DNA from 2 places in the Paenibacillus sp. MB22_1 genome. Region 2 is predicted to be linked to the other one. Evidence: riboswitches for the same ligand, from Rfam matches in the RefSeq annotation. Region 2 holds a riboswitch; the other holds the start of a gene.
What was found. A riboswitch is a leader RNA that binds a small molecule or an ion and turns the genes downstream of it on or off. The one in region 2 is predicted to bind fluoride.

Region 1: another riboswitch for fluoride. It lies ahead of crcB (fluoride efflux transporter CrcB); the one in region 2 lies ahead of crcB (fluoride efflux transporter CrcB).

The regions. Positions count from the first base shown of each region.
Region 1 covers NZ_JBLADV010000002.1:546,089-550,286, forward strand. Annotated here, with positions in the region: gene ACL02P_RS14255 (helix-turn-helix domain-containing protein) at 90-428, shown strand; gene ACL02P_RS14260 (cupin domain-containing protein) at 747-1,304, opposite strand; gene crcB (fluoride efflux transporter CrcB) at 1,536-1,889, opposite strand; gene crcB (fluoride efflux transporter CrcB) at 1,882-2,277, opposite strand; fluoride riboswitch at 2,331-2,390, opposite strand; gene arsC (arsenate reductase (thioredoxin)) at 2,452-2,874, opposite strand; gene arsB (ACR3 family arsenite efflux transporter) at 2,879-3,919, opposite strand; gene ACL02P_RS14285 (ArsR/SmtB family transcription factor) at 3,949-4,198, opposite strand, start outside.
Region 2 covers NZ_JBLADV010000001.1:1,541,653-1,545,850, forward strand. Annotated here, with positions in the region: gene ACL02P_RS07145 (radical SAM/SPASM domain-containing protein) at 1-112, opposite strand, end outside; gene fosB (metallothiol transferase FosB) at 169-585, opposite strand; gene ACL02P_RS07155 (DUF4183 domain-containing protein) at 674-1,405, opposite strand; gene ACL02P_RS07160 (DUF4183 domain-containing protein) at 1,619-2,032, shown strand; fluoride riboswitch at 2,082-2,143, shown strand; gene crcB (fluoride efflux transporter CrcB) at 2,186-2,575, shown strand; gene crcB (fluoride efflux transporter CrcB) at 2,572-2,943, shown strand; gene ACL02P_RS07175 (hypothetical protein) at 3,047-4,150, shown strand.

The DNA of each region.
Region 1 (4,198 bases), on a different contig from region 2:
TTATAGTATATCATTTGTTATTTTGAATATCTATCGTCTCTTGGGGAAGCTTAAAGAATAAAGCTAAAGTTACCTGAGAGGTGGTAAAAATGAGCGATTTGCCAATGGTTATTGGAGAGCGGATACGGAATTTCCGCAAAGAAAAGGGATTGAGTCAGGAAGAATTGGCAGATATAGCCAATCTCCATGCTACATACATTGGACAATTGGAAAGAGGCGAGAAAAATGCTACGCTGGAAAGCATCGAAAAGGTGGCGAACGCTCTGGAAATTTCATTAGAAGACCTCTTTCGGTCGATCCAGCCTAAACCAAACTCTCAAGAATTCACAATTTCTCAAATCGTTACCCGCCTGCAAACACGAAGCATCGAAGATCAAAAAACGTTTCTAAAGTTGTTGGATATATTGCTGGAATGGAAAGATCAATAATCACCGACATCGTTATGATAAAGCAGTCATTGAGGCGGAGATTATCATTCCTCCTCAAACGAATGGATAAATGTCATGTTCCACAGCAAATTCCCAAGCCATCTTGTCCCAACACCGAATGCCACATGAGACACACCACCAATATCAAACTTATCCCCGCATAAGCCATCCCGAACCCCTAAATGTTGCAGGCGGCACCCCTCGTTTGAAAGCAAAAACCGCAGAACACCCCTGACGAAGGGCTCTGCGGCCACTTTTTTCCCATAATTACTTGAAAACCTGACATAACTTTGGTTTCCAACGAAACTGCCAAATCAGTCACCGATAAGCGGCCATGGCCTCGGCTTTCGTCCTGTGAACCGTGCCAAACGGATGCTCGGGCGGAGCATAAATGGAATACAGCTTCAAGGGAACATGCCCCGTATTGGTCACATTATGCCACGTCCCAGCTGGAATCATGATCGCGTCATCTTCGGACACTCTTCTTTCAAAATCCAGACGGTCTTTTCGTTCCCCCATTCGCACAAGTCCCTGTCCTTGTTCAATACGGATAAACTGGTCAACATCAGGATGAACTTCTAATCCGATATCTCCTCCTACCTCGATGCTCATCAAAGTCACTTGCAAATGTTTTCCTGTCCATAATGCGGTTCGGTAATTTTTATTTTGCTTGGCGGCCCTCTCAATATCGACAACGAACGGTTTTCCGCCATAATCTTTCAATTCGACTGGAGGGTACCCGTCGTTCCTTACATGTTGTAGCATACCGTAAGTATACGGGTGCCAGTTCCGCCAGTCATGATGAGGGGGCCAGTAACAGGGCATGGGATAGAACCACTGTGTGCTGTAATACTGGTGGGCGTAATAAGGATTCAATCCCGTGTTCACTCTCCTTCGATTGGAATTAACGGAATCTGCGACTATTTTATGCAATTGCCCAGTAAGGCGTGACAAGGGCACATCCATGGGCAAACGGAAGCATCGCGAGGAGGAGAAACCCACAAAAAACGGTGGCCATTCGTCGCCATGAAACCTGAACAGCTTAGACCTTTCCCACCTGTCGGACCAACTCCGCCAAATGGTCTCCATTTTTCATGTGTCAATAAGTCACATTCCCACACCAAATCCCAGCCATGCTGCTCCGATGCCGAGAAGGTACGTCATCCCCATGTACAGAAGGCTTGTTTTCCCTTCGCCCCACCGAAACAGGTTCACGCTCTCCAGCTTGAACGTGGAGAACGTCGTAAACGCCCCCATGAATCCCGTTCCCAGAAAAAATGCTATCTGTTCATTTAATCCACTGCTTGCGATCCATCCGAGCAAAAAGGAACCGATCAGATTCACCAACAGCGTTCCAAGAGGCAACCTGGTCGGCCAACGGGCGGAAACAAATGCAACCATCGCGTAACGAGCCATCGCTCCCAAAAAGCCGCCCGCCGCTATCCAACCGATCTCAGCCATGTCGAACCCTCTCCCTTCTCCTGTCGGCAACCGCCGTTCCCATCCAAACCAGACACAATCCGCCGATCATACTTATCCCTACATACGCAATCCCGCTCCCCCATAGTCCCTGACGGAACAATTGGACGGTTTCCACACTGAACGTCGAAAACGTGGTAAAGGAGCCGATCAAACCCGTGCTGATGCTGGTGCGAACACGAGGTGAAATGCGGTTTTTGTCCATGACCCATTGGAAAAACCATCCCAGGGCGAAACAACCGACCAGATTGACCGCCAACGTGCCAACGGGAAACGAGGTTTGCGGAACCAATTGTTGAACCCACAATCCTAAAACATACCGAAGCAAAGTGCCGATGATCCCCGCAATTCCGACCAAAAAATATGACATGCTGATTCCTCCCGAAATGCTGGATAAAAAAACAGACCCCTACCCATACACTCGTATCGGTAGGAGTCATCAGCCGTCAGGCGGTTATGGCGAACTCCATCGCCTATTTCGCGTTGACACTATCATATTCCCTATTTCATCGAAAATCAATCCCAACAGCCTGTATTCTGGTATCTATTCTCCCGTGTCGCGAAACCGCTTGATTCGTTCGCCAATCTCGTCCCGCACGCGGCGGAATACCGCCAGTTTTTCTTCCTCCGTCCCCGTTGCCTTGGCAGGATCGTCAAAGCCCCAATGCCAGCGTGTCACGTGCGGAGGTGTCATCGGGCATCGGTCGTTGGCATCGCCACAGAGCGTAATCACATAATCCGCTTTGTTTAACAGCTCGGGATCGATCACATCGGATGTCTGATTGGAGATGTCGATGCCCACCTCCCGCATGACCCGAACGGCATACGGATTGAGACCGTGAGCTTCTATTCCTGCACTGTACACGTCAAAACGGTCACCAAGATATTTTTTCCCGAACCCTTCCGCCATTTGACTGCGGCAGGAATTGCCTGTGCAAAGGAAATAGATGATCGGTTTCTCCGCCATTTCGTCAGCCTCCTTGCGTGGAAAAAAATTTGCGTTGGAAATAGAGCGACAGCTTCACCAAAGCCAGCATTACGGGCACTTCCACCAGCGGGCCGATGACCGCCACAAAAGCCGCTCCCGAATGAATGCCGAACACCCCGACTGCCACTGCAATTGCCAGTTCAAAATTGTTGCTGGCGGCGGTAAAGGAAAGCGTCGTGCAGACGGGGTAGCCTGCTCCCGCTTTTTTGCTGAGCAGAAACGACACCACAAACATGACGACAAAGTAGATGAGAAGCGGGATCGCGACCCTGAGCACATCCATGGGCAACTCAAGGATGACCTCCCCTTTGAGGGAGAACATGACCACGATGGTGAACAGCAGGGCGACCAAGGTCAACGGGCTGATCTTCGGAATGAACACCCGCTCGTACCATGCTTTCCCCTTTGTTTTCACCAGTGCATATCGGGTGATCATCCCCGCAAGGAAGGGAATGCCCAGGTAGATAAACACGCTTTTGGCGACCTCGGCCATCGTGATCTCGATGACCATGCTTTCCAATCCGAGCCACTGCGGCAAAATCGTGACGAACACGAACGCATAGAACGAATAAAACAAAACCTGAAAGATGGAATTGAACGCCACCAAGCCCGCTGCGTACTCAGTGTCCCCTTTGGAAAGATCGTTCCAGACGATGACCATGGCGATGCAACGGGCAAGACCGATCAGAATCAAGCCAACCATGTACTCGGGATAGCCCCGCAAGAAAATGATTGCCAACACGAACATGAGGAGCGGCCCGATGACCCAGTTCTGCACCAGGGACAAGCCCAGCACTTTCACGTTGCGGAACACATGGCCCAGTTCCTCGTATCGCACTTTCGCCAGCGGCGGGTACATCATCAGGATCAAACCGATGGCAATGGGAATGGAGGTGGTGCCGACCTGTAAAGCATTCAAGTTGTCCACCATGTTGGGAAACAAATAACCGCAACCGATGCCAACGGCCATGGCCAGAAAAATCCACACCGTTAAATACCGATCCAGAAACGACAACCTTTTGATGTTTTGACTGCCCATGTGATACACTCCTCTTATTCACAGCAAACATTAACCAATAGTCCCTGTTTTTCTAGCTCTTTCAATTCATCCGACATGTCGGGCAACTGCCTCAACACCAATCCAACCTGTTCAAGAACTTCACGGTTCAGAGAGTAAAACACCCATTGCCCTTTGCGGCTCTCCTTGACTAACCCCGCCGTTTTCAATCGGCTTAAATGTTTGGAAACCGCTGGCTGGGAGATCTTGAACACAGGAACGAATTCGCATACGCAACAATCCCGA
Region 2 (4,198 bases):
GGAAGTCCTCAACTTTGATAAACTGCGCCTGGCGATGGGTCGGCGGACAGAAGCTGCAGGCCAGGTTGCAGATGCTGGTCGTTTCGATATAAAACTTTTTGAATTTTTTCATGGTGACCTACTTCATTTAAATTTTAGTTACTGTCTTATTCTATCAATGAATCGCGGTTAATAAAAGATCATGTGGTCTTTGTCCGCTTTATAGTAATCCAGTCGGTCTTGTAACGTTCCGGTATGGAATTCGAACATATGCCCGTCCGGGTCCAGAAAATAAATCGACTTTTTGTCGCGCTGATCTCTTTCACGCCCTGGCAGCACTTCAACGTTTAATTCCCGGAGCCGGTTCTGAAAGGCCTCGAAATCCCCCTCATCGATCGAAAAAGCGATATGCGTATATGTACGATGCTGCTTGTCCCGCGGAATGTCTTCCTGATTTAAGGCGATCCACAGCCCGTTCAGGTCGAAATAGGCAAGCTTATGTCCTTTCACCAGGGGAGTCGCTCCAAAGACCTGCTCATAGAACGCCATGGATCGATCCAAATCCGATACGGAGAAACAGAAATGATTAATGCCATTAATTTTCATACCAATCCTCCTACTCTATCAAACAGACCGTGACAAGGCCCTGCCCCCTGCCACGACGAATTTTCATGCTGCTTCGCATTTTCCTAGTTCAGGACGTGGCTTTGGCGGTGATTCGCACGTTTTCCACTATAATCGGCGTGCCTGCCCCTATCATATCCTGCCCCAGCAACAACGTCAAAGACTCCGGCTCCAGTACAAACAATCTGCCTTCCTGCAGCATGCCATTGATAAATAAGTTGGTATAGGACCCTCCACCGATCCCGGCAAAAACCGCAGGCGTTTCCCCCTCGTCATCCGTAAATTGATTGGCAGGGATGTGAACGGTCCCGGTCAAATCGGCAAGCGGCGCAAAAAAGTAACGGAAAACTGTAGAGGTAACCCGAATATCGCCTGCAGGCAGTCCTGGTGGTCCGGGCTTTCCCCGCTCGCCTTGTGGACCTGTTAGCCCCATTGGCCCGGCTGCTCCTGGCTCGCCCTGCGGCCCTGGCGGTCCCATCGGACCGGCACTTCCCGGAGCGCCCTGCGGTCCTGCGGGTCCCAACGCTCCAGTTGCTCCCCGCATTTCGGCCAGATCCTCCGCAACTCCACCAGGAAACGGCATAAGATTCTTCGCGCGTACCAAGCGCTCATACTGCCGAAGTAACCGGCGGTAGCGGTGCAGGAGCCGTGACGCTCGCAGATAACGAAGCCGCAGTGCATGCACGACCCGCTTCCGGCGCCGCTGACGCGAGCATGCCTGGCAGTGCTTTACCTTATGGGCTTGATACCGCCGTTTGTTCATGCGCGTTGCCTTTTTGCGCGCACCTCTTGCCGCTCCCATTCACCGCTTCCCCCTGGCCAGATGGCTCTTCAACTCTTACTTACCTATCCTATGAATAACCCGTCTTTGGCGCTTGGGCAATTGGCTTCCCCCGTCGTCCAAAAAATCCATATTCAACGGAGGTTGTCAGCCCTGTCACTTAACAAAGTTGCATCATTATATATGATGTATCGGACACTCTCGATACCCTCAAAGATTAGGAGGTGATGATAGATGCCTGTAATTAAACCCGTATTTACGGCAGTAGCATCGGCTCCAGTCGCCTCTGGAGGTGAAGTTACAACCGTAGTAACGCCGACAGTCACCCGTTACTTCGCCACGTTAACAGCCGACATGATCGGCGCTACCGAAACGACCATTCCTGCCGCCAGCTTCGTCGACGATGCCGACGCACCGATCACGGAACTGCCTGAGCTCACCGGTACCGATTATTTCAACGTTTACATTAACGGCGTACTTCAACAATCCTCGTTGTCAACGCTGACCACGGCCAGCCTCGTGCTCGACACCGTGGATTTGATCGCAGGTGTTCCCGTTCAGATTGAAGTGGGCAGCTTCAGCAACGTCGTTTCCACAATTACAACCCCGCCAACGATTTCGGCGCCCACCATTACGATTATCACGTAATCTGTATTGACGAGTTGTCCCCTCATAGCATAAAATGTTGCCAATGACAACGCAATAAGGCGATGGAGTTCGCCTAAACCGCTCGTTTGAGCTGATGACTCCTACCAGACTCTCTGGTAGGAGTCTGTCTATTTTTTCAGGAGGTAGAGCACATTGAACATCCTTGCATTAATTGTGGGTGGCTTACTCGGAACCCTGCTCCGGTACGGACTGTCCCTCTGGATTCCAAACATCGGAGCTTTTCCACTTTCGATCCTGCTCATCAACTGGGCCGGTTGCTTATTTCTCGGCTGGTTGTTTACCGTCGCTGCCCTGCGAAAGATCCATCCCAGTATACGCATCGGGGCAGGTACGGGATTTGCCGGTGCATTTACGACGTTCTCCACCTTCACGGTCCAGACCGTTGATGCGATACATACCGGACATCTGGCTGCGGCAGTCGCCTATCTGTTGACCAGCTTGATCGGCGGTCTTCTGATGGCTTGGGCTGGAGTCCGCTTAGGTCAAAAACAACAGGCTCCTAAGGCAGGGGACTCCGCATGATCGGCATCGTGGGACTTGGCGGGATTCTCGGCACGCTCCTTCGTTACTATTTAGGACAATGGATCTCATCCCAAACCGCCACTCGCGGCTCGCAATTTCCTTGGGGAACGTGGGTAATCAATCTCAGCGGCAGCCTCCTGCTTGGCGTCCTAGCCGGACTCCACACACGGCAGGCTATCCCTGACTGGGGCTGGTTGATGCTGGGGACTGGATTTTGCGGTGCCTACACGACGTTCTCCACCTTTGGATATGAAACGATCACCTTAATTAACAAGGGGCAAAAACAAAAGGCGGCCGTATATGTGCTGACCTCGGCTTTGCTCGGCGCGGCTTGCGCATGGTTGGGAAGCTGGCTTGTCTCAACTTAACGATCCTACATTACAAAGGCATCGGCCCGTATAACGATCAAGCGTCCCGGCGCCAGCATATAATGCAGCAAATCCGCGAATATGCGAGAAAAGGTGATATCTATTGGCCAGTTTTCGTAGAGCTTATTTGCTGAAACAGCGCATTGCCGGGAAGATGCTGAAGATGAAGGGAGTCCATGGCGTTGGCGTCGGCTTGCGGGACCCGAAACGCCCCAAACGCGGCGCAGCGATCATCGTATATGCCGATCCCCTGACCACAGCCGCTGCCGCCAAACAAAACAAGTCAACCCGCACCACAGCATTACCTCGTTATCTAAAGCCTCGGGCTGGCGTGCCGTTTCGTATCGTCCGTTCCCCTAGGTTCTGCAAACGGGCCGGTAATGGGAACGGCGGCAGGTTCACGCGCCGAATTCGCCCGGTTATGGCCGGCTACAGCGTTGGCACATCGGACTCCTCCGGCACGGTTGGTTTGATCGTCAGCGGAGATGCTTCCGGATGCCAACGCTTGATCCTTAGCAACAACCACGTCCTCGTCGATAATAATACCCGGCGATTCTCTGCCACGCTGCAACCGGGAGGTGCTGATGGAGGGACTATCGCTAAGGACCGCATCGGTCAGCTGGACCGTTTCGTCAAGCTGAGCCGGAAACGGGCAAATTATATCGACGCAGCTACCGCCAAACCTTTGAGACGTTCTTTGCTGAAGCCAGCCTATGCTGTCTTTGGGATCGTCCCGGGCCATGTGCGATCCTATAAAATCGGTGATCGACTTAAGAAGGTGGGTCGCACGACAGGGGTTGTAACCGGTACGGTGGAATCAATCCATACCGATGTGCAGGTCGATTACGGGGATTACGGCAATTTAGGGATGATTACCTTCAAGAACCAAAGCGTGATCCGTGGCAAACGCCCCGTTTCCTTGGAAGGCGATTCCGGCTCGGTGTGGCTGACGAGGAAAGGCAATCTTGCGACTGCGGTGAATTTTGCCGGATCCGAAAACGGATTGCTGTCCATCTCCTATCCCATTGAATGGTTTATGCAGGTGTTTGGCGCGCGGGTAGCAAAGCCCGGTTCAGGGCGGCTGCTTCGATCCGGGCGGGGCAACAGTAAGAAATTTATGTGCATCCGGCCGTTGCCGGCGAAGCTGGTCCAATCCCTCCGTCCGATTACGGCGTCTCCCCGCCCGCTCCGTCGGAGGACCACATAAGAAAAACGTCTATCGACGTACATTCAAAGTAGACAGACCGCGTTTAGA